Regions from separate parts of the Paenibacillus sp. FW507-14B1B genome, predicted to be linked through region 3. Evidence: riboswitches for the same ligand, from Rfam matches in the RefSeq annotation. Region 3 holds a riboswitch; each other region holds the start of a gene.
The links. A riboswitch is a leader RNA that binds a small molecule or an ion and turns the genes downstream of it on or off. The one in region 3 is predicted to bind cyclic di-AMP.
Positions count from the first base shown of each region.

Region 1: linked by a shared signal. The riboswitch ahead of AC3WJJ_RS02745 (APC family permease) and the one ahead of AC3WJJ_RS19805 (hypothetical protein) in region 3 are both predicted to bind cyclic di-AMP.
Region 2: linked by a shared signal. The riboswitch ahead of AC3WJJ_RS25210 (C40 family peptidase) and the one ahead of AC3WJJ_RS19805 (hypothetical protein) in region 3 are both predicted to bind cyclic di-AMP.

Region 1 covers NZ_JBYSWS010000001.1:624,546-634,800, reverse strand. Annotated here, with positions in the region: gene AC3WJJ_RS02775 (ATP-binding cassette domain-containing protein) at 1-515, shown strand, start outside; gene AC3WJJ_RS02770 (energy-coupling factor transporter transmembrane component T family protein) at 516-1,319, shown strand; gene AC3WJJ_RS02765 (NAD(P)H-dependent flavin oxidoreductase) at 1,346-2,305, shown strand; gene AC3WJJ_RS02760 (copper amine oxidase N-terminal domain-containing protein) at 2,399-3,247, opposite strand; gene AC3WJJ_RS02755 (sigma-70 family RNA polymerase sigma factor) at 3,399-3,950, shown strand; gene AC3WJJ_RS02750 (DUF4179 domain-containing protein) at 3,943-5,091, shown strand; cyclic di-AMP (ydaO/yuaA leader) riboswitch at 5,424-5,581, shown strand; gene AC3WJJ_RS02745 (APC family permease) at 5,717-7,540, shown strand; gene AC3WJJ_RS02740 (hypothetical protein) at 7,638-9,326, opposite strand; gene AC3WJJ_RS02735 (DUF7507 domain-containing protein) at 9,323-10,255, opposite strand, start outside.
Region 2 covers NZ_JBYSWS010000010.1:31,077-41,331, forward strand. Annotated here, with positions in the region: gene AC3WJJ_RS25185 (endonuclease/exonuclease/phosphatase family protein) at 1-402, opposite strand, end outside; gene AC3WJJ_RS25190 (stalk domain-containing protein) at 498-1,673, shown strand; gene AC3WJJ_RS25195 (YwhD family protein) at 1,749-2,258, opposite strand; gene AC3WJJ_RS25200 (M1 family metallopeptidase) at 2,409-4,397, shown strand; gene AC3WJJ_RS25205 (hypothetical protein) at 4,409-5,233, shown strand; cyclic di-AMP (ydaO/yuaA leader) riboswitch at 5,430-5,566, shown strand; gene AC3WJJ_RS25210 (C40 family peptidase) at 5,569-6,042, shown strand; gene AC3WJJ_RS25215 (C40 family peptidase) at 6,458-6,925, shown strand; gene AC3WJJ_RS25220 (GNAT family N-acetyltransferase) at 7,025-7,519, shown strand; gene AC3WJJ_RS25225 (c-type cytochrome) at 7,691-8,047, shown strand; gene AC3WJJ_RS25230 (4a-hydroxytetrahydrobiopterin dehydratase) at 8,120-8,434, opposite strand; gene AC3WJJ_RS25235 (hypothetical protein) at 8,524-8,817, opposite strand; gene motA (flagellar motor stator protein MotA) at 9,010-9,810, shown strand; gene motB (flagellar motor protein MotB) at 9,794-10,255, shown strand, end outside.
Region 3 covers NZ_JBYSWS010000004.1:228,032-238,286, forward strand. Annotated here, with positions in the region: gene AC3WJJ_RS19780 (histidine kinase) at 52-2,382, opposite strand; gene kdpC (potassium-transporting ATPase subunit KdpC) at 2,421-3,023, opposite strand; gene kdpB (potassium-transporting ATPase subunit KdpB) at 3,052-5,085, opposite strand; gene kdpA (potassium-transporting ATPase subunit KdpA) at 5,107-6,786, opposite strand; gene AC3WJJ_RS19800 (potassium-transporting ATPase subunit F) at 6,817-6,894, opposite strand; gene AC3WJJ_RS19805 (hypothetical protein) at 7,045-7,455, opposite strand; cyclic di-AMP (ydaO/yuaA leader) riboswitch at 7,581-7,747, opposite strand; cyclic di-AMP (ydaO/yuaA leader) riboswitch at 7,865-8,074, opposite strand; gene AC3WJJ_RS19810 (hypothetical protein) at 8,455-8,904, shown strand; gene AC3WJJ_RS19815 (TrmB family transcriptional regulator) at 9,006-9,770, shown strand; gene AC3WJJ_RS19820 (MFS transporter) at 9,864-10,255, opposite strand, start outside.

The sequences.
Region 1 (10,255 bases), on a different contig from region 3:
AGCAGATCATGGAGAGAATTCAGGTGATTTTGCCTCAAGTAGGTCTATCAGAAGATATCCTTCCATTACCGCCATTTCAATTAAGTGGGGGACAGAAGCGCCGTTTAGCGATCGCCTCTGTGTTCATGATGGACCCGAAGGTACTGATCGTGGATGAACCAACAGCGGGACTTGATCCGGTCAGTCGTGTAGCTATGTTGCAGTTATTAAAAAATTGGCAGCAACAAGAGAATCGTACCCTGATCTTCGTGTCACACCAGATGGAAGATGTTGCAGAGTACTCTGACGAGGTCATCGTATTTCAAGGTGGAGAGATTATGGGGCACTATGATACTAACACTATTTTTATAGAGAAATCTCATTTATTAGAGGAACTTGGTCTATCACTGCCAGAATCTGTACAGCTATTAAAATTGTTAGAGGAATTATCAGGCGTTAGGATTCAAGTGGCGAGCTGTAGAGAAGAAGATATTATGAATGCAATCATGTCAATCTGGAATACAAGGAGCGTCTAAATGGCTAATACTGTATTAATAGGTCAATACATAGAGACGCATTCCATATTTCACCGACTGGACCCAAGGACAAAACTTATTGGCATCGCTATGATTATGCTGAGCTTTCTGATGCTAGACTCTAGCTTAAGCTATGTGCTTGCTACCCTTGTTGTTACTAGTTTGTTGATGTTATCGAAGATTCCGGCTCGTGTGATTTGGAGAGGTATCAAGCCTATTTTATTGATTTTATCCTTTACATTTCTATACCATGTGATCTTCACGAAAGGAACGGTCATTTGGTCTTGGTCATTCATTGAACTAACGAGGGAAGGGCTACGTAATGGGATTCATTTCGTCTGGCGTATTGTATTACTTGTCTTGCTAGCTTCCATTCTAACATTAACAACAAAACCGCTAACACTCGCTCATGGTCTTGAAAAATTGCTATCACCACTATCAAAGCTGAAGATTCCTGTGGAGCAGTTTTCGTTAATGATTGTTATTGCGATCCGGTTTATTCCAACAATTCAGCAGGAGCTAGATCGTATACTCCTCGCGCAAAAGGCCAGAGGCGTAGATATAACAAGTTTATCGCTGCCTAAGCGCTTTTTAGCGTATATCCCGATTATAGTGCCACTACTGTTTACAACCATCCAGCGTGCTGAACAACTGACCTACGCTATTGATGCACGTGCTTATGGTAACGGCAAAGGAAGAACTCGCTTTGAACAATTGGAATTTCAGAACCTAGATTATCGAGCTGGTGGAATAGCCATAGTAGTTGCATTGATTCCAATCGTATTAAACTCAAGTGGGATCTGAAAGATCTTATAGCGGAGGCGCACAACATGAAATGGAATACTCGTATTACTGAATTATTGCATATTAAATATCCAATCATTCAAGGAGGATTGGCTTATTTAGGTTATTCAGATCTGGCGGCTGCCGTTTCGAATGCAGGGGGACTTGGACAGATCACAGCTATGAGTCTTCCGAATGAAGAGGCTCTTCGTCAAGAAATTCAACGTGCACGGCAATTGACAGACAAGTCTTTTGGTGTGAACTTTGCAATTGGCATGCATGGTGTTTCCTATATGGATCGAGTTGAGGTTGCGATTGAAGAGGAATTACCTGTAGTAACGATCACCGGCGGAAATCCTACCGAGATTTTAAAGAGACTTGAACCTACTAATATACGTGCACTGGTGCTTGTTTCTTCAAAGAGACAGGCACAAAAAGCTGAACAATTAGGAGCATCTGCAGTAATCGTGGTGGGACAAGAGGGTGGAGGACATCTGGGGCGTGACGATGTTGGAACCATGGTACTCGTTCCTCAGGTTGTTGATGCCGTATCAATACCTGTTCTAGCTTCAGGAGGGATCGGAGACGGTCGAGGATGGATGGCTGCTCACGCACTTGGTGCAGAGGGAATTGTAATGGGTACGCGATTTATTGCAACGCAGGAATGTGTTCATGCTTCTTATTCCTATAAAGAGGCGCTAATAGAGAGTGCTGAAATGGATACGGTCGTCATAAAACGCTCAATCGATTCTCCTGCCAGAGTACTTCGAAATGAGTACGCTGACAAAATAATTGAAATCGAGCAAGTCTCACCAACATATGAAGCTCTAAAAGATTATATTAGTGGTGAAACCAACAAACGGTGGATTTGCGAAGGGAATAAGGAGGAAGGCTTTGGTTGGGCAGGCCAAGTCACAGGCATGATACATGATATCCCAACCGTATCTGAGTTGATAAACAGAATGGTTAAGGAAGCTGAGTGTATTCGAAGAGTGTGGGGAAGTTAAACATGAATAAGGAATTGTTATACAAGAGAAAAATCTTCCTCGTCAATAAAATAGACAGCTGATAGCTGTCTATTTTTTAATTGATTTGTATCGCTATTGAACCAAATAAGGGATTAGCCGTAACTTGAAATCAACGCTATTCACTTTCCATACTCCATTGATATAGATCAAATTACAGATTCGATCCTCTACATAATCCTGATCACCAGTTAAAGTGGGACCGAGTACCGTAGATTGTATCCAGATAGCGGAATTCTTACTTGTATAATTAACAGTGGTTACTGGAGGTTCTTGGTTTAAATCCGTCGATCTTAATTCGTTATTCTTCATAATGGAATCAATGAAATAATCCGTAAAAGATGCTTTGAAATGAGAATTTATATTTTTAATTAACGATAGGTCTGCTGCTTCATTCAATTTCTGAGATAGTTGCTGCAGTCGAGTGCCTGTAATTTTTTGGACGGTTTCATAGGTTGGTTGCTTGATGTTGACCACAATTTGCAAGCCATCCAATGTAAGATGGGCTTCTTTGGATTGTTGATTCCAAGTCACATTTGCACCTAGTGACTGACTTATAAATCGAAGCGGGACATAAGTAGAGCCATCAATAATCTGAGCCGGAGAGTCAGTCTCAATATATTTAAGGTCGTATTCAAGATCTTCAGAGACAGATGGAGTAAGCACAATTCCTCGATTAACGTTTGTCGCTAGTAGAATTTTAGTATCACCTTTTTGTAAGGATATGGTCTTTTCGTTCTGATACCACTTCACAGGTATATTGAATTGTTCAGAGACAGCTCGTAATGGAATGAAGACACGATTATTGAGTATGAGCCCATGGTCTATGTTAGCATCTTGTTTCGCCGCATAAACCGGAGATGAAAGTACGGGTACGAACAGTAAAACGATCGCAGCCAACTTTAAAGTAACTCGTTTAAACACATAACCCCTCCTATGATTACTAAACTTATCCAATATCTTAGTTGTACATTACACCCATGAGTTATTAAATTCAAATAAAAAAACTGTTTTACGTGTTTGCTCGTCTTCATTTACAGAACGTTTTATAGAGAAAGGAAAAGGAGAGGAGATCATGATGGGCTCCCAAGCCGAGATGAAAAAGGTGGTGCTGGCAGGAACGGATGAGGAGACCGATTTTTACCAGTCCATTATGGAACACCAAGATACACTGATTAGTATTGCATATAGTTACTTGCGCAATCGGCATGATGCCCTCGAAGCCGTGCAGGAGATGACTTGCCGAGCATGGGTTAAGCATTCAACATTAAAAGATAAGAAGGCATTCAAAGCCTGGATCATTCGTATCTTGATCTATGTTTGTATTGATGAACAGAGACGACGTAAACGGGCAGTACTGTTGCCTGATGAAGAGTTGGAAAAAGCCACTCGTGAACATGCTTTTGAAGGATTCAATCATGACAGACTTGTGATATGGTCTCTTCTGAAAGAGGTGAAACCCAAGTATCGCCATGTGCTGCTTCTAAAATACTACAATGACATGACATTATCAGAGATTGCTGCGATTCTCCGCAAGCCAGAGGGGACGGTAAAGACCTGGCAGCATAAGGGGCTGGAGCAATTAAGGAAATTAATGAAAAATCGGGGGGAATGGCAAGATGACTAGTCAGGAAGAGCAAGCTATGTTTACTGAGGCAGACGTTATCCAACAAGAACAGAAGCAGCACTTACATCCTATGGATGCGACATATGCCATTCAGCGTGGGTTTGCGATGGGACGGACACGACGGAAATCACGATCTTTTACGATGAAAATGGCGGCTATATCCCTCACAACCATCATGGCTATTGGTTTATTGTTACTTAGTCCGCTGATGGACACCCACGCTCCGCAGCCAGCACAAACAGCACAGGTAGTCAATGAAAGAACGATGGACTGGGGTACCCTGGATAAGTTTAAGAGTATGGCCGCCTACGATATTGATGGAGGTACATTGGAGTCTGCGATACGAAATGACTATATACAGGTGATCAACAAGTCGGCGAAATCAGGACCTTACCAGATTACCATCGATGCCGTTACTGCAGACGAGAACAAGTTAATCTTGTTGTATACGGCTACATCAGATTCGACTCGGGAAATATATGATGTGAACAGTGTTCGCATGACAGACATACAAACAGGTCGTTATCTAGGGAATACGTCGAAAATTGGTGGCTTGGAAGGTCAGAGCTGGCAGGGGCGTTCAACGTTAGAATTTGATCGTAGTAAGCCTTTACCGAATCGTATTGAAGTCGATTTCCAAATTGCCTCCGTTGATCCCGGTAAGCTTTCTGATCCCAAGACAGGCACGATCCGTTCAGAGATGAACTATTCAGAGCGAATAAAGGTAGAGTTCGACTTGGACCCGAAATTTTCTTTAACCAAGACGGAGATATATAAACCGGATCAATCGTTTATGCTTGGCGATCATCAAGTGTTGTTATCCAAGGTTGAAGTTTCTCCGCTGATGACAAGAGCTACATTCGTATATAATCCTGGGAAAACAAATAATTTTAAAACTAGAACTTCAATTAGCGAAATGCTTAATCACCATGAAATTGTCTCAGAAACGGCTGAAGGGAAAATGTACAAAGCGCCTAGTATCTCAGGAGGCGGAACTGAGGACGGGATGCAGTATGTATTTGGCAGCAATATGCTGGATGAGCCCCAATCAATCGTTTTGAAGTTATCTCCTGAACTCAACAGATCAAAAACAACAGTACAGGAACATGAAGAGCCTGTAATTGAGCTTAAAATAAAATGAGAGTTCTGAAAAGTTGATCCTATATGGAGAATAGGCACCTAGCGTTCGTGTTAAGTCCACATTAAGTCGCCTTATTGGCTCAAAATCAGATCATTCATAAAAGAAAAGAGCAGACCTAAATGCGTCTTCTCTTTTTTTCTTTAATAACAAGAGCGAAATCGAGATAATTCACGATAATAAGGGTGTTGAGCCTTTGTAATCGGTATCATGAAATGATATCCGGTATTTTTAAACCGATTTGTGTCTCTTTGGATCTTTACAGTAAGTACGGGATGGGAGTAAGATTCATTCATAATCTTGAATGTGATTCCAGTTTGGAAGCAACATTGAATAGTCCTAGATCGCTGAATTCTTAATCAGAAGCGGGGGAACCATTAAGATGAGGCTAATCTCATCTCAGGGGTGAATCACTTGGCTAGTTGCTAAGTGTAGGGATACTTTCGATCCCGAATCCGTCAGCTAACCTCGTAAGCGTTATGAAAGAGGATTTGTCGTGAACTTTGTTTTTTCAAGTCACGGGAAAGTCCAACTTTCCTGTGGCTTTTTTGATGTGCCTAAATGCTGATACGGGACGCCGTAAGACACATCCATTCCTATAATTTTATCCACTGGCGGTGAACTAACGATGGCAGCATTAAAAAGACTTTTGATAGGTCGACCATTGAAATCGAACGAGTTAGGAGAACAAAAACTTAACAAGAAAAAAGCACTAGCCATCCTATCCTCGGATGCTTTATCATCCGTGGCATATGGTCCTGAACAAATCCTACTTGTTCTCATTACAATAAGTGGAGCAGCTCTTTGGTATTCAATACCTATTGGGATCGGAGTATTGGTTCTACTAACGGCCTTGATACTTTCTTATCGTCAGATCATTTATGCTTATCCGCACGGTGGTGGAGCGTATGTTGTATCTAAGCAAAATCTAGGAGTTCTCCCTGGACTTGTTGCCGGGGGTTCTTTACTCGTGGATTATGTTTTGACTGTAGCGGTCAGCGTCTCAGCAGGAACAGATGCATTAACTTCGGCATTTCCAGCACTCCATGAACATACGGTGAGTATAGCTGTTGCATTTGTCATACTGATCACAATTCTAAATCTCCGTGGAGTAACCGAATCTGCTACGGTGTTAGCATACCCTGTCTATTTATTCGTATTTGCATTATTTATTTTGATTGTGGTGGGTATGTACAATATATTCACGGGGCATGTTTCTCCAGATTTACATGCTCCGATCGGTACGCCAGTTGCTGGAATTAGTTTGTTTTTACTCTTAAAGGCATTCGCCTCAGGAAGTTCGGCACTCACAGGCGTTGAAGCGATTTCCAATGCAATTCCTAACTTTAAAGATCCTGCACCTAAAAATGCAGCAAGAACACTAATGGCCATGGGAATCCTGTTAGCTGTATTATTCTCAGGGATTGTATTCCTTGCCTATTATTATGGGATAGCACCAACAGCGCAGGAGACCGTCGTATCTCAAATAGCCAAGCAGACTTTTGGACGTAATTTTATGTACTTCTTTATCCAGGGAACTACAGCACTTATTCTTATTCTTGCTGCCAACACAGGCTATTCAGCATTTCCGCTTCTTGCAGTTAATCTAGCTAAGGATAAATTTATTCCAAGAATGTTTACCGCACGGGGAGATCGGTTAGGATATTCGAACGGTATTATGATTCTCGGCTTCTTATCCATACTGCTGATTATTGCTTTTCATGGTCAAACCGAGCACCTCATTCCCTTATACGCAGTGGGTGTATTTATACCATTCACACTTTCTCAGACAGGGATGATGTTGAAATGGATTCGTGAGAAACCGGCAGGATATGTGCCAAAACTCTTGATTAATACAATAGGAGCATTGATCAGTTTAACGGTATTCCTAATGTTCTTCATGACTAAGTTTTCACAGGTATGGCCATTCTTTATATTCTTACCGGTCATCGTGTATGTGTTCTATCGAATTAAGAAGCATTATGATGCTGTTGGTGAACAACTGCGCATCTCAACTTGTGAACCATCGGTTGAAATCAAAGGTAATGTTGTTATTCTGCCGGTGTCAGGAATAACTCATGTCGTTGAGCATTCATTAAACTATGCGAAGTCTTTATCAGCTGACCAAGTTATTGCACTCTACATTCCGTTTGAAAGAGAAGAGTTAACTCGATTCGAAGAAAAGTGGAAGAAGTGGAGACCCGATGTTAGGCTTGTGACGATAAATTCTCCATACCGGAGTATTATTCAGCCATTAGGTAAATTTATTGATACAGTGCAGCGTAAAGCGGCTGAATCTCAATATCAAGTAACGGTCGTAATTCCTCAATTCATTCCTAAAAAAGGCTGGCAAAACCTACTTCATAACCAAACCAGTCTTATGATTCGTGCATACTTGCTGTATCGGAAGGATGTCATTGTTACGACAGTTCCATATCACTTAAAGAAATAGATGATATAAGTTCCCCACTTGAATACACGAAAAAAACAGCGTTAGGCTTTTTTTAAAGCCAACGCTGTTTTTTTGAACAATCAAAAGATTAAACCCATTATTCGTTATCCATATCCAATAAAATGTTAATCATGCTTGATCGGAAATCGCCACTGTACATACATTCGTCGATTTCTGTAAGGTAAGTAAACAGAAAGTACCCGGTCACATCTTCAATTTCTTCATCAATGGCCTCTGATGCCTTAGTTAGATAACAGAATTGAATGGTTTCTTCCGGATTCAGGATACCTAGTGGGTAAGGACAGCCTTGAAGCGGAATTTCGTGTTCATCCTCTAGAATGACCACACCTTTCTCAAAAACGTCTATGTCTTGATTCCATCCGTCCAAGCTGAACTCTGCTGCGAGTGATCCAGTATTCTTGACCGTAATCGTAAACGATAGTAATTCGCCAAGACCAACCAAGTAATGATCCGGAACGGCTGTTACCATGAAGTTTGGAGCTAACAATTCAACGGTGACCTTATCGGAAAGTGACATTTGACGAATGAGACGACCATCTGGAATACGGAATGTAAACGTAACAGAAGCTTGATTTTCTGCAACAATGGATGCTGGGGGAGGAGCTTTTATCTTCTCTACAATTGCATCAAAAGTCACCTTCACTTGTTGATCCGGTCTTATTGTCCCTAGAAATATCCCTTGTGAAAGATTGGCTCCATGTACTGGATTACCATCCATAAGTATACTTCCAGGAACGAGAGATAGGTGTTTCGGAAGAAGGTCTTTTAGGGTAGCATCCACGGCGAAATCGCCATCATTGCTAATGTCGCATTGGTAACGAAGTGTGCAGCCGATCGTAGCTCTCTGCTTATTAACACTTTTTCTGATAATTACGATGGGCTGGATTACATTCACAAAAAGTTCATTCGACTGAACCGAAAGCTCTTCGCTATCAACCGAGTATTGTAAATACCCCTGCAGGGGAAAAGGATTAATCTCCACCGAATCGCAAATTCGAAGATTGACTTTGATACATATCGAAGCACCAGGTTCAATAGTACCCAGAGGTATACCATCCTCAGGTTGAATCGTTGGATTATGCATATCATCAATCACGACACTACCTGGAACGAACGTCACTCCTGATGGCAGCGGAACATAGATCACCGAACTGGCAAGAGCAACATGCCCCTGATTCAGTACCAATAGCTGATAGGTAATTATATCTCCGCTGAACGTCTGGTTTGTGCTGACTTCTGCAATCAGTGACACAAAATAGGGGAGTACGGTGATTGATGTCGAATTGGAGTGAATTGTACCAGTAATCGTCCTTCCTTCTAGTGAGCGGAACTTATAGTCGGCTCTTCCCATATTGCTGACTTCGAGTGAAGGAGGGATGGATACTAATATCACCTGAAAAACGACATGAATCGAAGAGTTCATATATACTTTTCCAAGGTTAACACCATTATTCGGGTTGGCACCCGGAAGCGGAACACCATCTTTTAACAAGCTGTTAGGGATAAAGGAAATCTCCTTAGGTAAAGTATCATACAAGATGATATCCGCATCACGGTTGCCATCATTCTGGATCGTGAAGCTATAAGTTATGGTCTGATTGAGTGTAACTATCTTCTCATGCACAAATTTATTGAATTTCAAGATTGGACCGACCCAGGGAGTATCGACCGTATTGGAATAGGCTACGGACTCTGCCCCATTAATACTAAAACGGACCATGGTTTGATTTTTTAGTATAAAATCTGGGGTCAGTCCGGACTTCATAGTGTCGTCACCTGTACCTGGAATGTAACGATTACCGTTACGTTTGGAGCAATTGTACCGATAGTGATGCCCGTATTCGGATTCGCGGTAGGCCGTGAAAGACCGTCAACGGTAACGCTACCCGCTACAAAGACCGAGCCTGTTGGAACAGGGTCAACTAGCACGACGTTATTGACAGCTTCAATTCCGTTATTCGTTACGCTAATACTGTACGTAATGATATCACCAACGACCGCATCAATGGATTGCGTGCTCTTGACAACCGAAATGTCTGGAGAAGAGACCGGAATTGTTACTACATTCGATAATGCCGTACCTGTACGGATCTCACCGTCCGGATGCTGGAACGTATAATTTATGGTTGCTTGATTCACGAGCTGCTGTGGATTCGGCAAGGTATCGATTGTTACCTCCATTGATACCTTAACAATAACAGTGGTGCCTGGATTAATTGTGCCAACACTAAAGCCCGTTGAAGGGTCTGCACCCGGCTGTGGAATTCCGTTTACCTGAATGCTGTTAGGGACAAATACCGCTCCTGCAGGGACTGGATCTATAAGTGTTGCTATTGCAGGTAAGTTACCTGTATTCGTGAGAGCCACATTATATACGATTGTATCCCCAACCGTTGCATTGGACGTGTTAGCACTTTTTACTGCATTAATGATCGCTTGGTAGACTTCAATGTTATTGATATTTGAGAAGGTTGTTCCTGAGAAGGCGCCCGACGTAAAACTTACAGAAGATTGATTCGACAGTTGTCCTGTTGCTGGTATTGAAATGACGGTTACGTTAAAAGTAACTGTCACTACAGCGCCTGGAGCAATCGTGCCGAGCGATATGCCAGTGGCTGGATTCGCGGTCGGTACGGAGGTTCCATCCACTGTAACGCTACCAGACACAAATTGGGTAGCAGGTGGGATCTTATC
Region 2 (10,255 bases), on a different contig from region 3:
AATGCCATCCAGATCTACCACAGCATGCAACATCCCCCGCTGCTCTTCTCCAAAGCTACTAAGTAAGATGTTATCGGAATGAAGGATAGGGTACTTACTTACAATCGCATTCCCATACTGACTATTCTCAGCTAATCCTCCCACCTGTCCAAAATCCAAGTTCGCTCCGTATACGTAGTGATATCCAGTTAAGCTAGCTATCTCTTTCGCCTGATCTTTATAGTCGCTCCGATCACTAAAGAATCGATCCACTTCTTGAAGCCCTACAATATCCACGCCTGAATCAAGAATAACAGCGGCAATTCTTTGAAGGTTCAAATGGCCATCCATACCGACTCCGTGCTGAATGTTATAAGACATGACCGTTGTACTTATGACCCCTAAACTGTTTTTCTCTTCCATGAACATCTCTCCCTTCAGTTGTTAAACCATGAAATCCCCCGAAACATTTTCCAATTATATCCGTCTAATAGATATCATTTATGGAGGTGTAGAAGATGATTGTAAATAAATCATACAAAATCGTCGGGGCTACAGCACTTGCTCTAACGCTAAGTTTAACGCCTATATCCGGTCTTTTACCAGACTTGAATCCATCCGTCTTTGCGGCCCAATCTCAAAAAGAAACACCTATTGTAACTTCAAAGATAGAATTAAAAAATTCCCCATTCAAGAAAAACGGAGTTCTATATGTCCCGATTACAGAATTATCAGAATATGTAGATCTACACATCACACGAACTCCTAATAAGAAATACGTTTATATCAATAGTCCTTCGGAGTCTGTTCGAATTGCTCCGAAGCAGTCCAAAGCTGTAAATGCAGAAGGAACTACTTTTGCCTTGGATGGATCACCTATCGTAAAACAAGGTGTCACTTATGTTCCTTCCTCGCTTCTCGCTAAAAGCTTTAGAATAAAGCTGAAGTGGGAAGGAAAGTCCTCCATATCACTCCAAGTAAATCAACAGTATGTTTCCAACTCTTTTGAAGGCATGCTGTTCTGGTTAAACCGTGATAATGGAACATTATTAATGGGGCAAGCTGGAAGTATCCCGAAAAGTGCTGGAAAGGTTGAAATCGAGAATATCGATTGGATCCGTATTCAGCCTCGTAAAATTAATCCATCTACCTTCGTTATAGATGCGACCAATTGGCATGGTGAACCGCATATCCACGAGACTCGCATTCGTGTCCTCATTAACGACCGTAAAATCGTGAAGCAAGGCGTTACTAACTTCTCCAATTTTGCAGGTATGAACACAAAATCAAATGTGAACGGCTTTAAAGGAAATGTTGCGATCATGAATGGTAGCACGCTACAACTGGTCCATCCAACAGGCAAGGTTGTAAAGACTTATAATCTTGAAGCCCTAACCGGCGTTAAAGATGATTTCGTTGTTGAAGCAATTGAGAATGATTTTTTGTTGGTACGCCCTTATATAGAATCAACTTTATTCATAGTCCATCCAACACGGAACAAGTCTGCCCTCATCTACCCGGATCTACTAGATGAACAAGCAATAAAGTTAATAGCTGAATATCCTCCGAATGAAGTGGGTTATGTTGGGGATGCATTGACTTACAAAGGATATAAAAACAAAAAGCTAACTTTTACGTTCAATCATCCTTTATTAAGTAGTAATAAGACGTATTCGTACACCCTGCCCTTCTAACATATTACATTCCATACGCTTCAAGAAACAAAGAAGCCCGGGTGCAGCTTAACGCATCCGGGCTTCTATCCTTATTTATTCTGTTTCTAACGCCTGCTTAAATTCATCAGAAGAAGCGTTCCACCATTCCTCGTTCTTAGAGATGAGTAGATCTTTCAAAGCCTTTTTCTCCACATCACCTAATCCATCGACAATGATCTTACGTTTCAGAGCTGCATCGAGTTTATTAACATGATCCGCAAGGATCTTCCAGCCCCGCTTCGCTTCCTGATCGATCCACATTTCACACGCAGTCATACCGCCGTAATGTTGTCCTTCCGGCGTACGATCTACAGCTACCCATACGATCCAGACCTGACGTCCATTAGGTACATCCTCACGGTTCGTAGAAAATTTAATGCCACGTTCCACTTTACTCTTCGCGTGCATTGCACCGATTTCAATCTTTGCTTCTCCACCGTCAATAATGACTGGTGATACACTATTCAGATCAATCGAGCCTGCACCGAACCCTTTATGTTTGCTCTTGCTGCTTATAATGTTGAGGGCAATCTGCTTCTTTCCGTTTTGCTCCTGATTCTCCATTATGGCAAACCTCCCTATATATAAGAACGGAAGAGACCTTCCGCCTCGCTGATTCAGATAACCAGTCCAATATATTTTATTTTAACTAATAATCACCCAAAAGCAAACATATACATGCTGTAGATGCTTGTCAACGGGAGGTTGTTCGATATGGTCCCATCACGCGCTAAAGTCTTTCTTTCATCCCTGCTTGCCCTCGGTCTTCTTGGAGGATCAATGCTGTTATTTCTGCAGGGTACCCGTGTTTCAACGCCTATTCTCGCCCCGGAATCGGGCAAGCCTGCAGTCGCTGAAAAGGCTCCACTCTCTCCACCTAAAGCTCAGTACGATGTCCCTGCTCCTGCACTGAGCAACAGGCTTGTTGAATATCACATGGATGTCAGGTACGAGCCTGAGGAGAACAAACTCAAAGGGAAACAAACACTAACCTGGACTCACCCCGGTAAAAAAGCAGTAACCGAGCTATATTTTCATCTTTATCCCAACGCATTCGCCTCTAAAGACACAACATTTATGAAAGAATCCGGCGGTAGACTTCGCACGGACCAGATGCCTAATGATGGATTTGGTTCAATGAAGATTACGGGAATTAAGACGGAGGAGGGGCTGTCTTTGCTCCACCGTCTTCAATATGTGCAGCCTGACGATGGGAACGTCAAAGATCAGAGTCTCGTGAAAGTACGCCTTCCACGCCCTGTTAAAGGCGGTGAGAGCTATACATTGATCATGGAATTCGAGGTGGAAATGCCTAAAATCTTTGCACGTATGGGTACGGCAGATGATTTTGTAATGGCAGGGCAATGGTTTCCAAAGATCAGTGTGTATGAACCTACAGGAACACGTGGGCGTAAGGAGGAAGGCTGGAATCTCCATCAATACCACGGGAATTCAGAGTTTTATTCTGATTTCGGCATTTACAGCGTCCGCATTCGCGTACCGGATAACTATATTGTTGCCGCCACTGGTTTCCCAACCAAGCCAGCTACAAAAGCGAATGGTGAAAAGGTCTATCAATTCTATGCCGATGATGTACATGATTTTGCTTGGTCGGCTTCACCAAACTTTATCGTCGCTGAAGAAGCATTCTCTGCTCCAGGCATACCGGGTGTACGAATAAAGCTATACCTCGATCCGGTACATAAAGACCTGAAAGATCGATATTTTGACGCCGCTAAGGCAGCCCTATCCTCTTACGGTAAGTGGTATGGTACTTATCCTTACTCGACCTTATCCATTGTTGTACCGCCAGAAGCGGGAAATGGTGCAGGAGGAATGGAATATCCGACACTTGTAACGGCTTTCGGAGCCAAAAACGATTCGCCCGGGTACGATCTGGAACGCACCATCATTCATGAGATTGGACACCAATATTTCTACGGTATGATTGCAAGCAACGAGTTTGAAGAAGCATGGCTTGACGAAGGCTTCACCTCATATGCTGAGGAGCGAGTCATGGAACAGGAATATGGGGTAACTTCTAACACGGCAGCCCAAGCTGCAGCCATCTCCTCACCAGAGCCATTACAACAAGAATCCTGGAAATACGGCTCTCACCAGAAATATGCACTTAATGTTTACACACGCGGCAAGCTGGTGCTGCAAGATATTGAACGTTTAGTCGGTACGCAGACCATGGACAAAATCATGATGGCCTATGCGAAAAAATTCCGTTTCAAACATCCAACGACTCAAGATTTTCAACAGGTAGTAGAGGAGCTCACAAAACAACCGTGGCAGTCCTATTTTGACCAATACGTATACGGGAACAAGATGGCCGATGTCGCGATTGAACAAATTGAGACCAAAAATACCGGTTCACGCGAGGAGCCTGCATATGAATCTATTGTCACCGTCGTAAATAAGGGTGGTACGGTTACGAACATCCCGATTACATTCGCCTTCGAAGATGGAAGGACTGTAGAAAAAACATGGGATGGAAAGAACGGAACAACGCAGTACAAAATTGAGCATCGCTCTCCATTACTGTGGGCCATGGTTGATCCTAAATTTACAATCGTGCTTGAGAACAAACATATTAATAACTATATGAAGGCGGGAATGGATCCGAAAGTGCTCACGCGCTGGAACCTAAGCATTAATAAGCTGGTAGAGGCACTGTTCGGCAGCCTGTCATGGTAAGGGGGGAGAACATGAAAAGCTATACAGGCAAAGGCTGGACCAGTGTAAAAGATCAGTTCTATGTTATTATTCTGTTGTTTTTATACAAGCTTTTGTGGGGATATTTTCTTTACCGGATCGTAAAATCAGCCGTTGTTCCACTTCTGATGCGATTTCCTGATCCCGCTCCAAGTGAGCTTAGTAAGCTGCTGTATTTCTATGAGGGAGAAATGGCCTTATTACAGAGTAATGACGTTCACACCTATGCCTGGATACTTATATTTATGCTAATGATTCGGATGGTGCTAACTCCACTCATTCAAGCAGGTATACTCTACAATCTTCATCAGGAGGCAAAGGGAGAGCGAGGATTGTTCCTCTTTAAAGGAATGAGACAATTATGGAAACCAGTAACCCTGTTTTACATAGTCGAGACCCTATTGACCTTTATGCCTGCTTATTGGCTGGTACCCAAAATGCTTCCTTCTCTATTCGCGGCTATTCGAGAGCCTTCTGCCTTGCTCCATCTAGCCCCTTACATCCTTGGTTGGTTAATTTACGCGTATCTGCTTCGGATGTGCCTGCTTTACATGCAGTTCGGAAAAACAGGTGGGACCAGCATGATATCAGCTTTATGGATCTGCTTGCGCCATATCGGAAAGGTTACTCTGATCTCAGTAATAATTGGTGGAACGGCAATGGTCCTGCTTCTATTACTCAGTGGATTATCATTCCTATGGGCTGGACTAATGGGGCTGATCATTCACCAAGCTAGCTATTTTATAAGTAGTCTATTCCAGCTCTGGGGTATCACAACACAGTACCAGCTATGGCTTACACATGAACAGCAACGTTAAAAAATACTTTCGTTCCAAAAAAAAATCCCAATCCTTCTCAAAGGATTGGGATTTTTCGTATAAAAATATAATTTCCTCGTTTGCCAAATTGTTAATACTCTGCTAAAATAACGAATGTGATAGTAACAACTTTGTCATCTTTATTGTAACTTTTTCATATGGATAAACAGTCGAATATTCGAACTAGATTTTTTATACCATTAAGAAGCCGAATTCCCTTACATGGGAAGCGGGGGATCCGTCTTGGGTGCATTGATCTCGCAACAGAGTGATCATAGGCTAACCTTCAGCCGAACCCTTAAGCTAACCTCGCAGGCATTGGAAGGAGCTTTCTCTTGAAAAAAAAGTTAACAGCCATATCGATCGGACTTACACTCGCTCTTACATTAAGTGCCGGAAGCGCTTTCGCTGATTCCAAGCTTAATAACGCAATCAAACCAGTCATTGGTGTCTCTTATAAAATGGGTGGAACAACGACTAAAGGATTCGATTGCTCTGGATTTACAAGTTATGTATTCAAGAAAATCGGACTTACATTGCCTCGTGCATCCACATCCCAGTATAAAGTAGGGACTGCCGTAGCAAAGAGCAATCTAAAAGCTGGTGATCTTGTATTCTTTAATACCTCCGGCAGAGGCGTATCCCATGTAGGGATTTATGTAGGCGGTGGTAAATTTGCACATTCCTCAACTTCCAAAGGTGTTACCATTACTGCACTCAATTCCAGTTACTTCGGAAAACGTTACATAGGTGCTAAACGTGTCATGAGCTCGAGTAAGTACAAAGCCGTCGCTGTCAATTATAATTAATTATCATATAAGCCGTTACCTAAGCCCGGATGAGATTTTTAAAATCTCCTTCGTGGCTTTTTCTTTATACTTATATAACGTATGGACCTTGCAAAAAGTTCACCTTTTTATAAAATAATTTTTAATTATTTTCCTAGGTATCCTGTCTTACTTGTGATTTACCCTTATTGCAGATGATTAAACATGTTTCAGGTAAATTTGAATCTTTATTTGTCTTTTTTCTTCGACACATATAACCATTTAAACTACTCGAAAAGACAGCAAGAAACAATTGCCAACAGGACAAGCCCTCTGATAGAATATCAGTGTAATAACTCCGTCATTATTGTAAGGGCTTTTATACATAGAACATTGTTCCGAATAGCCTTCAACCGAACCCTTAAGCTAACCTCGCAGGCATGGAAGGAGTCTTTATATGCTAAAGAAATTAGGCGTATCCGTTATCGGCTTCACTCTCCTACTTACTTCTGGGATCAACAGTGCTTTTGCAGACAGCAAGCTAGATCAAGAAATTGACCAGGTTCTTGGAACAAAATATAGTTATGGCGGAACAACAACAAGCGGATTCGATTGTTCTGGGTTCACAATGTACATATTCTCTACTATTGGATTAAAGCTCCCGCATCAATCGAGCTCCCAATTCGAGATGGGTACAACGATAACCCGCCAAGATTTGCGCCCTGGCGATCTCGTATTTTTCAATACGACTGGCCGCGGGGTATCCCATGTAGGTATCTACATCGGGGATGGGAAGTTTGCTCATGCCTCTACTTCCAGAGGTGTTGTTACCAATCGTTTGAGTGATAGCTACTACGCAGAACGATATATTGGCGCCAAACGGATTCTGGATGACATCTTTTTCGAAACTCTTGCAGCAGAATAACTCGATTTTTTTATAACATACTAAATCATATCCGCGAAGAGAAGCTTCCTTTCTTTTGGCGGTTTTTTCTTCCTTACTCAATTAAAAAGGAGACAACTTATGAATCACCAGACAGAACAGCTATATGCCATTCCAATGACGATCGACCAAGCAGCTGAAGTTTGTGAATGGACGTATCCAACTCCGTATAATATATATGGCTGGCTACCTTTTGAACAAATGCAGGGTCTTGGTATTGAATTTGGTGATCCGGATATCCGTCGTCAGCAATATATATCTATTATGGATGAACAGGATCGAATGTGGGGCTTCGCTCAGTTGTTCCCGATGGAGGGTGTCACGCGAATTGGCCTTGGTATGCGCCCTGATTGGTGTGGCCTTGGAATGGGTAAACGATTCGTGAAATGTATTGTTGATGAAGCTATACGAAGACAACCCTCGAATGAAATTGATTTAGAGGTGTTGACTTGGAATAAGCGCGCAATTCGCACTTATCAGCAAGTTGGGTTTCAGATCACAGATACTTACGAGCGGATGACTAAAGAAGGAAATGCTCTATTTCATTGTATGGTATATAAGCCGCTAGAGAAGTAAAGAATCATCTAACAACAGGAATGCGAATATGAAAAATAGCACAATTTTGTGTAATTTTTCATTTAAAATCCGTAGTTTTGTTGCTTTTTTTGTCACAACTGCTATGATGTCTTTATATGTTCGTTTATAATAGAAGCTATTGTAGTATACATAAGAAGGGACGATATGACGATGCAAAAATGGATTATGAGCGGATTGTTCTTCGTCGCATGTACGTTGGCCCTTGTGCTAATGTTTACGCTTCCAGGCAAAGAACAGGTTGCTCAAGAAAACAAGCCAACCATGCCTGAAGTTACATTAGACGCTGCCGCAGCTGAAGCAACCGTGAAAGCTAGTTGTATTACTTGTCATGGTGACCAACTCCAAGGTGGAGCCGGACCTGCTCTTGATAAAGTAGGCGGTCATATGGACGCAGAAGCTATATTTAGTGTCATTACTAAGGGTCGTAAGACAATGCCTTCCTTTAAAGAACAATTGAAGCCAGAAGAAATAGCAAATATTGCCCTTTATCTGGCTGAGAAGAAATAATTATTATTATAAACAGCAAAAAACGCTTGAATAAGGGTTCTCCCTGTTCAAGCGTTTTTTAATACCCAGTTCTTATTGCTGCTCTGTATTTTCACTAGAACGGCTTTTTTCATATACTTCATTAAATTGCTGCGCTTCTTTGATATCCACTGCGGTAATCCCGCCATCATCCCATGAAGTCAGACGCAGTGTCACGGTTTTATAATCAATTGTAATGTAGGGATGGTGCCCGAAAGCCTCCGAAATGGCTGCTACTTCATCTACGAAAGCTATCCCTTTCATAAAAGAACCGAAAGCATATTTACGTATGATCCATCGTCCCTGCTCTAATTCCCAGCCCTCAAGCCGTTCAAGATGTGTTTCAACTTCCTGCTGTGTATACAGCATCCTATCTTCCTCCCCGGAAAACCTCTCCCACCCATGTGGGACTAATTATTCATCTATTCTATTCTCTACCTCTAGGGTTCATTCCCCATCTAGATGAGAGCTACAAATGCCAATTCTTCTTCACCGATAAGAATATGTATCCGATGGTTTCCTTGATCATGCATGACAACACCACTGCCTACAGATAAAACGGGTTCTGTACCTAGCGCATAAAATAAGTCCTCCGCCAAGGCCTCATGAACTTCATTCCGATCCAAGTCATTCAGGTTGCCCCAATCCTCAGAATCCATCTCAAAAAAAACGTAGCTATCTGGTATTCGTCCGACAGCCTCCGTTAAATCTTTAAGGATATCTCCATAATCACGACCGTGCTTTACGCCCACCGATCTCACTCCTTTCTGTTACTTCATACCTTTAAGTTTTCCTTACTCTTATTATACCGGAAATTACAGCTAAAAAAAAAAGGCTAACTTGACGATAAATAGGGTAATGCGCTCATTTGCACAATGCTACCCTTTCTAAAGGGCGGCAAAACGAATGGATTCGTTATTTATTTCTCATGGATGAGGTGTATTATGGAAATTTCAACGATTATTGGTCTAGTGCTTGGTCTTTTTTCAGTATTGGTCGGAATGATTTTAAAAGGGGCGTCCATTACTGCTTTAGTTAATCCCGCTGCTTATCTTATTATACTCGGCGGAACCGCAGCTACACTATTTATAGGTTTTCCACTAGCGGAACTCAAAAAGTTTCCCAAGCTTGTTAAGATGACCTTCGTGAAGCAAAATCTTATGAATAAGACAGATTTGATTACTCTCTTCATGGAGTATGCTTCCATTACCCGCCGTGAAGGATTGCTAGCACTTGAGTCAAAAGTCGAAGAAATCGATGATGCTTTTCTACGCAACGGAATGCGTATGATCATTGACGGCAATGAGCAGGAATTTGTAAGTGATGTGTTAATGGAAGATATTCATGCCACAGAAGAACGTCATCGCTCCGGTGCACTTATTTTCTCTCAAGCCGGTATGTACGCACCCTCTTTAGGGGTATTAGGAGCTGTAATTGGTTTGATTGCAGCATTGGCAGACATGAGTGACATGTCTGTTCTAGCGCATGCTATAGGTGCTGCCTTTATTGCTACACTGCTAGGTATCTTTACGGGTTATGTTATCTGTCACCCTATTGCTAATAAACTTAAACGTTTATCCAAGCGCGAATTGGAAATTCGTCTGATGATGGTAGAAGGTCTTCTATCCATTCAATCCGGTGTTTCAACGATTGCCATCAGCCAGAAATTATCCGTCTTCTTAACCCCTTCTGAACGCCTTGAAATGAACGAGAGGGAGGCTGGTTCTAGTGAGCAAAAAGACTAGACACGAGCCCCACGAGGAGCACGCAGACGAATCTTGGCTCCTTCCATATGCAGATTTACTTACCTTATTGCTCGCATTGTTTCTTGTCCTCTACGCGATGAGCGCCACGGATGCCAAGAAATTTCAAGAGATGAGCGAAGCATTTAATGTTGTTCTGAACGGTGGTGCAGGCGTACTTGATTACAGTAAGACGGAGCCCAGCAAAGATCCTGCTGATGATGGTGATAATAAAGCAAATAACACCGTTCCCGCTCCTAATACTGAGAAGAGTAATGCTGAGAAGAGACGTGAAGAGCTGATGAAGCAAGAACAAGAAGATCTGGAGAAACTGAAGAAGCAACTGGACACATATATCAAGAGTAACGGATTAACGACGGAATTAAGCACGAAACTTAATCAATCCCAGCTAATGATCACGATTCGTGATAATGCTCTCTTCGCCCCA
Region 3 (10,255 bases):
AAAGTCAAAGGGACCCGCCACAGCTTCATGCTTGGCGGGTCCCTTATTTAACTAGCGCTTGAGTCCATTCCGTGTTTCATTATCTGCGACTACAAGCACATCCATGTGTCTTGTACCTCGAAGTAGCTTTTTGAAGATATTACCTTGGCGTATTTGTTTCCAGACCGAGCCGCTGGATTGGCCGATAATCATCTGAGTAGCTCCAGCTTTATCGGCTTCGGTCATGAGAATTGAAGGAATGTCCTTCTGATGCTCTGCCTTTTGAACAATAAATGTTCCACCTAACTGTTCTGATAAGGTGTGAAGCATCTCTAGGCGGTCTTTGATGTCTCTATTGCTAGATAAAGATTCTACTCGAACAAAGGTTACATACCAGGTTGCCTTAAGTCGGTGGGCAATTCGGAAGCCGCGGCGGATCAATCGCTCTGCCTGAGAGCTGAGGCTTACGCATACGTAAATGACCTCTTGGCGCCTCCATGGGCCCCTTAGTGAACTGCTACGCTCCCATGATTCAAGGCGCTCATCCACATCGTCTGCCAGTTCCCGAAGTGCCAACTCTCGGAGTGCGATAAGATTACCCGTCTTGAAAAAATGACTAAGCGCCTGGTTGACTTTATCCAAGGCATAGATTTTACCGTCCTTCATTCGCTGCTGCAGTGACTCGGGGGTCACATCGATCAGCTGGACCTCGTCTGCTAGCTGTAAGATATGGTCCGGCACAGTCTCCCGGACACGAACGCCGGTAATCTGCTCTACCGAGTCGTTCAGGCTCTCTAAATGCTGCACATTAACCGTTGTGATGACCGAAATACCTGCGCCGAGAATGTCCAATACGTCCTCATATCTCTTCTTGTGCTTACTGCCCGGCACATTCGTATGCGCCAGCTCATCGACGAGTACGACATCTGGATTTCGGCGGATGATCTCATCCGTATCCATCTCTTCCAGATGTGTACCCCGGTAGTCAACGATCTTTCGGGGAAGGATTTCAAGCTTTCCCACCTGCGTTAGCGTTTCTTTACGTCCGTGTGTTTCGAGTAATCCGGTTAGCACATAGATCCCTTTACGAAGCAAGTCATTGCCTTCCCGGAGCATGGTATACGTCTTGCCTACACCTGGGGCAGCTCCGATATATACCTTGAACCGTCCACGCTTAATCTGCCTGATCTTCTGGTCAATCTCTTGTGGATTTAACCGGTGGAACGACTCAAATGGACCAGGAGGCCGATTGATCTGAGCGGGTAGGATGCGTTCCCCTTCTAGCTCCGTGCGGTCAGCCACGATGAAAATATCTACACCGCGTGTTCTCTGAAGCAGATCATGGATGATGGAGCCTTGATATAACTCCTGCCACCGAGTCTGCCTCGAATGCCCGAGCACAATCCGGGTTACATGATGCTCTAGTGCGTATTTCAGGAGCACTTCCGCGAGCGATCTTCTGGAACAGCGGGGAAGCTCTTCAAATTTGGCTTCGATTCGTGATGTAAGCTTAACGATGGAGCGTTTAAAGGTGGTCTGCTCTTTACTAAGCTCCTTATTCTGATCAACAAACGTAACGACCAGCAGGTCACCGTTGAGTCTCTTTGCGATCTGCTGACCACGACGTATATAAATAGAGCCGTTCCAGTGATACTGGATGGATACTAAGATCCGCTCATCTGCGCCAGATGGTCCGATTAGTCCCAGTTCTTTACGATATCTTTCAAGAGATCCGCTCACGCCCTCTGCAACAAGCCGGAGGGTAAGCTCCCGCAGGACAGCCAGATTTCCGTGCTTTAGTACATCTATGCCCCCGCCAGATAATCCCTCTGCTGCACGGCTGAGCATCGTTTCGGGGGTGACATCGATTAATACGACTTCATCTGCCAGCTCCAGCGTATCTGTTGGTACGGTATCTGTAGTCTTGATTCCGGTCAGTTTACTCGCAATCCCTCGTACGTCTTCCAGTTCATATACGTTAATCGTTGTAATGACACTGATCCCGCAGCTCAGGAGGTATCTTATATCCTCAAGCCGGGTAGCGTGCCGTGCACCCTCCCGGTTTCGATGAGCGAGTCCATCAACGAGCAACACCTCTGGATTTCGCTGCATGATCCGCTCGATATCCAAATCTTTTTGCTCAACACCATTCTTTATCCAATGAATACTGGGAATCCGGTTCAAATCGCCGATCTGCTCCATCGTTTCCGGACGCTGCATCGTAGACACAGCACAGATGGCAACATCGATGCCCTGAGACTTTAAAGTCTGGCCTTCGCGGAGCATATGATATGTCTTTCCAGAGCCGCTTACGGCTCCGATATACACCTTTAGCCGTCCTTGATGCAGCTTCGAGATGGAGCGTAGGATTTCTTCAGGTGTTTTTCTTCTGAATGGATTCATGCATTTCTCGCTCCCTTGAGGCTCCTAGTACCTGAGATTTACAACAGCTCGCGCAGTGCCAGATTCAGCTTCAATACATTGATGCGAGGTTCCCCGAACACACCAAGATCACGGCTTTCAGTATGCTCCTTAACGAGCTTTATAAGCTCGCCTTCCGACACACCTGTCAACTTGCTGATCCGGGGGATCTGGACCTTAGCCGATTGCGGCGTGATGTGTGGGTCTAGACCAGAACCAGAGTTCGTGATTAGGTCAATCGGGAGTTCGCCCACCGGCACATCCGGATTGTTCAGCTTCCAGTCTTCAATCGAAGCCTTCGTTCTCTCCATTAAGTCCGGATTTGAGGGAGCGTAGTTGTTGCTTCCCGATCCGGCTCCGTTGTACTCAATGCTTGATACCCTGCCTTGAAAATATTTCGGATCTGTAAAGTTTTGTCCGATGAGCGCAGACCCGACCACTTTACCTTCACTGTCCTTGATTAGACTGCCGTTTGCTTGCTCCGGCATGAGTAGTTGTGCGGCACCAGTCGTTATAAGCGGATAGAGAATACCGCACAAGACGATAAATACAAGACTTGCTCTTAACGCGATGCTAAATGAAAAACGGGCGGTATGGTTTTGTTTTTGCTCCTGATTATTCATTGTTATTCGATCCCTTCCATATCTATCGTTATATCCACAAATGGACAACCATATCAATTAGCTTGATTCCGATGAACGGTACGATTACGCCACCAAGTCCGTAGATCAGAAGATTTCGCTGCAGCAGCTTGGAAGCACTCATCGGTTTATAAGCTACACCTTTCATTGCCAGTGGAATGAGTAGAGGTATAATGATGGCGTTAAAGATGAGGGCCGAAAGAATCGCAGACAAGGGTGAGCCGAGCCCCATGATGTTGAGTGCATTCATACTTGGAATGGCAGTAGTGAACATGGCAGGTATAATGGCAAAATATTTGGCCACGTCGTTCGAGATACTGAAGGTGGTTAGTGCACCGCGAGTCATAAGGAGCTGCTTGCCGATAGCAACCACCTCGATAATTTTGGACGGGTCGGAGTCCAAATCGACCATGTTGGCGGCTTCCTTAGCAGAGGTGGTGCCGCTGTTCATAGCAAGCCCAACATCCGCTTGGGCCAGTGCAGGCGCATCGTTCGTTCCGTCACCAGTCATAGCAACGAGCTTTCCCTCGCTTTGCTCTCTACGAATGACGGCAATTTTATCTTCTGGCTTACTTTCGGCGATGAAATCATCGACACCTGCTTCCCTTGCAATGGTTGCGGCTGTCAGCGGATTATCGCCAGTACACATGATCGTCTTGATACCCATTTTCCGCAGCTGATCGAAACGTTCCTTCATGCCCGGTTTCACCGTGTCCTTCAAGTAAATAAGACCATAAATCCGGTTGTCTACTGCCACCGCTAGTGGTGTTCCACCTTCGGTAGCGATGGCGTCACTCTTGGCGATCAGGTCGGATGGGATCGCTCCGCCTTGTGACTGAACCCAATTCTTCACAGCATCGACTGCGCCTTTTCGGACTTTCATGCCGTCCTTCAGGTTCATGCCGCTCATCCTTGTTTCGGCTTTAAATTCAACGAATTCTGCATCCGTTGTTATCGATGGGTCAAATGCAATGCCTTCTTTCTTCATTAGCTCTAGTACCGAACGGCCTTCTGGGGTTTCATCAAGGACCGAGCTAACCGCTGCCCACTTGGCGACAGCGTCAACCGATTCGGATCCAACCGGGATAAACTGGCTTGCCATCCGGTTACCAAATGTAATTGTTCCTGTTTTATCAAGAATCATTGTGTTGATATCGCCCGCAGCTTCAACGGCTTTACCGGACATCGCTAGCACGTTAAACTGTGTTACCCGATCCATACCGGCAATCCCAATAGCAGACAGCAGACCACCGATAGTGGTTGGGATGAGACAGACAAGAAGAGAGATCAGAACAGGAATCGAAAGCTCAATGCCGAGATATTTGGCGATCGGGGCAAGTGTGACAACCACGATCAGGAAGATCAACGTTAATACGGTCAACAGAGTGTTCAGCGCGATCTCGTTTGGTGTTTTTTGCCGAGACGCACCCTCTACTAGCGAGATCATCCGGTCGATGAAGGACTCACCCGGGTCACTAGTGATCCGGACTTTGATCTGATCGCTCACAACGCGTGTACCGCCGGTTACGGAGCTGAAATCTCCGCCTGCTTCTTTAATAACCGGGGCAGATTCCCCGGTAATAGCGGATTCATCGACAGATGCGAGACCTGCAATGACTTCGCCATCACCAGGAATCATCTCGCCCTGCGAGACGATGACGACGTCACCTTTACGTAAATCGGTTGATGGAACAGTCCTAGTTCCACCGCCGTCTATAACCTTGTTTGCTGTAATCTCTTTTTTGGACTGTTTCAAGGAGTCGGCTTGGGCTTTACCACGCCCTTCGGCAAGGGCCTCGGCGAAGTTCGCGAATAAGACGGTGAAGAGCAGGATCAGGAACACGGTTAGATTAAAGCTGATGCTGTCTTCTGTACCGAAATATTGTGGCAAGATCGTCATGAGAAGGACGATAAATGTACCGACCTCTACAACAAACATCACGCGATTTTTCATCATCGTGATTGGATTTAATTTAATGAAGCTATCTTTCAGTGATTTCCGAATCATATCTCCAGTTAATACAGTTGTTCGATTGTTATTCATTAGAATAATCCACCTTTTCTTTTAACGGATCATTAAATGCTCGGCGATCGGGCCAAGCACAATCACAGGCAGGAATGTCAGTGCCCCGATGATCAGGACTACCGCAATGAGAATAAAGGCGAATAGCCGGTTATCCGTGCGGAAGGTTCCAAGCGTCTCGGGAACCCACTGTTTGCGTAGAAGAGAACCTCCTACGGCCAGAAGGGCAATCATGGAGACATAACGCCCGAAGAGCATGACAAGTCCAGTTGAAATATTCCAGAATGGTGTGTTATCTGCGAGACCCTCAAACCCTGAGCCGTTATTGGCTGCCGAGGATGTGTATTCATACAGCACTTGTGAAATGCCGTGGAACCCACCATTTGTAATACCGGACTGACCGGCATCTGTTATGAGCGCAAGCGCCGTCGGCGCAAGAATAATAAAAGGATGAGCAAGAATGGCGATTGCAATCAGCTTCATTTCTCTTGCCTCAATCTTACGCCCCAGAAACTCGGGTGTACGTCCGACCATGAGCCCCGCAAGGAATACAGCCAAGATCGCGTACATCATCATGTTCATCAGACCTACGCCTTTTCCACCGAACACGGAATTCAGCATCATGAGCGAGAGCGGTGTAATGCTCCCGAGCGGGGTCAGCGTATCGTGCATATTGTTGACGGACCCGGTGGTGGCGGCTGTGGTGACTGTCGTGAATAGAGCGGATTGTGCAACACCAAAACGGACCTCTTTACCTTCCATATTGCCTTGTGAGGCATCGATTCCAAGCTGGTTCATTGCAGGATTGCCGCTCGATTCCGAGACATAGGCAAGCGACAGAAACAAGGTGAACAGAACCATCATGACGGAGAAAATAACCCAACCTTGCTTCCGGTTCTTCGCGAACAAGCCGAACGTGTACGGCAGAGCTGCCGCAATGCACCACATGGATAAGATTTCGATTACATTTGTCAGCGGACTCGGATTCTCAAATGGATGTGAAGAATTTACACCGAAAAATCCACCGCCGTTGGTACCCAGATGTTTGATGGACTCCAATGCCGCCACGGGACCCACCGATATTTGCTGCTCGGTACCCTCAAGCGTCGTTACGTTAATCGTAGGTTTTAAGGTTTGAGGAACATGCAGAGCAACGAGCAACAGAGCCACAGCAAAAGCTAAGGGGATAAATATTCTTGTATGTGCCTTAACAAAATCCTCGAAGAAGTTACCAATGGTCGTTCCCTTACTCGTAATCGCCCGAATGAATGCGATCGCCACACATAGCCCCGTTGCAGCGGAGGTGAACATCATCATCGTGATGACAGCCATCTGAGAGAAGTAGGACAGTCCTGATTCACCACTATAGTGCTGTAGATTCGTGTTCGTCATAAAGCTGATGATGGTGTTAAATGACAGTGTTGGCTCCATATGTTCAATCCCGTTCGGATTGAAAGGAAGCGCCTTTTGCAATCGTAGGATAAGATAACCCACGGCGACGAGTACGATGTTCGTCATTACAAAGCTAAGGGCATATACTTTCCAAGTCATGCCCTTACGTTCTTTAAGCCCGATTAATCGGTAGATCGGTTTCTCTACCCATGAGAACCACTTATCCGTCCTGCTGGCTTCTTCGCGAAATACATGATATACGTAGGTTCCGAGTGGCTTAACGAGCAGCACCAGAACTAGAATAACGATGGCAATTTGTATAATGCCCATGATTGATTGCTTCCTCCTTCGATAGCACCCCTAGAATTGTTCCGGGTGAATCAGCGCGTAAATCAAATATAAAAAGATAAAAATCAGCAATAACATAATAATGATCATTCGTTATCTGCCTCCGGTTCATGGACTACGCGTCCACACCAGGATAGAAACAGGGTGAATAGCGTGTAGGTTCCTCCCAGAATGAGCACCATGTATAAATCCTGCATGTAAATCCCTCCAAAAACATTTTTAATGAAGTATGGATCAAGGTTAGCTGATGAGTGATGAAACTAAGAAGGACACATGATGGTTATTGGTATGAATCACAAAGGTTGCGCCAAGTCCTTTATAAATTAATCTGGGATTGCTTGAATGGGTGATGACATAGATTGGATCTGATGTCCATGTGCGGCATATTCGCAAGTAACGGCAGCATAAATTCAGGCTGCTTTCGAACAGAAACACTTTGCTCACGGAAAAATCCGGTATGATCCAGGTTTGTTCATCGGTGGTATCGATTAAGACGATGTTCTTCGTCCCGATACTCTCAAGACGATCCCGTTCTGCACGGTTATTCGCGATCGCTGCGAATGGGATTTTATGATAGATGAGCTGGTGGATAAATTCCTCTCCAGCCTTGGTTGGTGCGGATACTAATATCATTTCTTGCCATTCCTCCATGATTTCTCCTCCTAATGGTTAGAAAGAGAAGACAACAAAAAAGCCACAGGGAAGGAGGATCACTCTTCCCGTGGCTTTAGGATGGCACAGTGAAATACACCGTGCCCTGCACACGACAATCGTTGCCTCTCTCTAAGTAACGCTTACGAGGTTAGCTGACGGATTCGGGCGTGAGAGTCGCCCTACCCATAGGCAGTGATCCTGCCGATGAGATTCACCCCAGAGAGAAATGTATATCTCCCGTTTGGTTCCCCCGTTCCTTTTCCATTCAAGGACTCAGCGAATAAAAGCATTTGTTCATCTAAAGAAACCACAGAGGGCTAGAGGCCTCTGTGGTCGAGATTACCCGATCACAAGCTTCATCATCCTCTCCTATAAGCAAGCGGATCTATGCGAATTAAGGCATAAATGGCTTAAGCTCTAACGCTTACGAGGTTAGCTGACGGATTCGGGCGGTGAGAGTCGCCCTACCTGCACCTGAAATCCATTATTTCATTGGATTTAGAAGCAGGATTCACCCCTGAAAGATGCTTCAGGCGGCTCTCACACCACCTTGCACATCTCTTGATTTGGTTCCCCCGATCCCTTGCATGACAAGGGCATTCAGCGATTCAAGTGAATTCATTGTTCAATTCATGCTTCGTATCATACGTCTGGCGATTTGGAATGTAAATCGAGGGAGAAGCATGTTTTGAGCTGTTTTATAACCAGAAAGGGTGGTAAGTGAAATGAAATCTCATTTATACTGCATGATGCTCTATATTTCTCTGTTTATCTCTCAAAATAAGTAAAGCCGCAAGATACTGTGCAATTAGATAGATAATCGATGTCAGGGTGTGATGTACGCGTTTTCATTTGACCTTTTCGTGTATTTTTTGAAGATATAGACCTGTTATGGATATTTACTTTAGAAGGGACATAACGTATGATTCATCCAACTTCATCCATATGATCTACAAATAGAGTTGTAATCGAACCGATGAAAAGGAGACACGCGTCATGGCTAGAATAATCGAACCTTTGCCAGCGTTAACGGAACCTACATTACAAGAGACAACGATACGGTATATGGAAATCTTTCGTTTTGACTGTGCCTATGCTGAGCGGTTTTTACCAAGGAGTATAAGTAGCCCGAACTGCGGCTTGTTCAAAATATCTTGCAGTACGGCTTCTGGTTATGCAGAATATACACTGCCAGAGACAAGAGAGTTCGCGGATCTAGTGCGCTGGTCATCTGTATTTAGGCACTTGAAGGGATTACCTCTGGAGGAAGCTCTGCGAATTGTAGAGCGGCAAGAGTGGGGAGCTCTTCGTTGCAGACTCGCGGAGTCTGCTCTAACGGATTTATCCTTGAATTTTCGACAGAGCCATGAGCGGAAGCGGTTAGGCAGCTTGCCATTGGAGCGTTCTTTTCTGATGGATTGTTCACGTGCGTATTTTTGGTTCTAATTCATTTATTAAATATATATGGTTAGGTGTTATGAGTGGACTGGTCAATCGGCCCGCGCTCCGGTAACATAGAGGGTAACAAGAGTGTACAAGGAGGAGCTATGCTTCTACAATTCGGGTACTCGCAGTACGAGAGTAAAGTATATGAAACGCTGGTAACGAGCGGTGAGGCGATGGATGCATCAAGTATTGTGAAGCTCTCTGGTGTTCCCAAGGCCAAGATTTATGAGGTGCTTGATCGTCTAGTTGATAAGGGAATCGTGATGGACACCGTATCCGGTAAAAAGCGAACCTATACAGCACTGCCTGTTGAGGCAGTCATTGACAAGCTGACGCATGAGTTTGAAAGTGATATAAAGGAGCTTCGATCAGCAGGTGTCCGTAAACAGGTTGTGGATGACCAGGTGTGGAGTCTGAAGTCGCACAGCTCCATTCAAGCGTTCTGCAAGCAGATGATTGAGGAAGCACAGGAGTCTGTTCTCGTCTCCATGTGGAGCGACGAATTTAGTGAGATTACGGATCTACTGAACCGTAAAGAACGTGAGGGCGTGCGTGTTGAGGCACTGGTGACGGGGAGTGATCACCCTGATGTTAACTTGTCGAAATTATATGTTCTGAACCCTACTGCAGATCACGATAAGTTAGAGAGATTTATGCTTCTTGTGATTGATACGAAGCAGCTGCTGTTCGCAGGTGTGGAGCAGGGGAGCTGGCAAGCAATTAGGACGCAGGCACAGCCCTTTGTGAAGGTATTTGCTGAGTTTTTCTATCATGATATGGCGCTGACGGCGTTCAGCCGTAAATATCCGGAAGAGATGTTTAAGGACGAGGAGATTAAGTCTCTGTTGCTCCGTCTTCGATATTAGATATATACGAAGAAGCCCCTGGCTGCATAGGCCGGGGGCTTTCATGTGTATGACAGAAAAGTCTAACAAACATTGTCATTATTAACTTGAATACTATGACGAAGCCGAGACGGTCTGTTCTTTCTTGCTTGTGGAATGGCGGGTCAGTGAGAAGGCAGCTACGCCAAAGGCAACAGCGGCAATCGTACCTCCTACCCAAGGGTTGTTAGCAACCGAGCTTTGGGCAATAACTGCACTACCGATCATGGAACCAAGTGCAATCCCCAAGTGGAACATGGAAGAGTTCAGGCTCAGCTGAGTCTCTGCATTGTCTGGAGCCAGCTGAAGCAGATAAGCTTGCTGTGCTGGAGAAAGCGCCCAACTGAGTCCGCTCCATAGCATCATGGCGATCAGGAACACCCAGAATGAGACTTGTGCGGTCAGCATGACGACAAACATGGATATGGAGAAACAGGCCACAATGGTGAGAATGGAGCGTTTTGTAC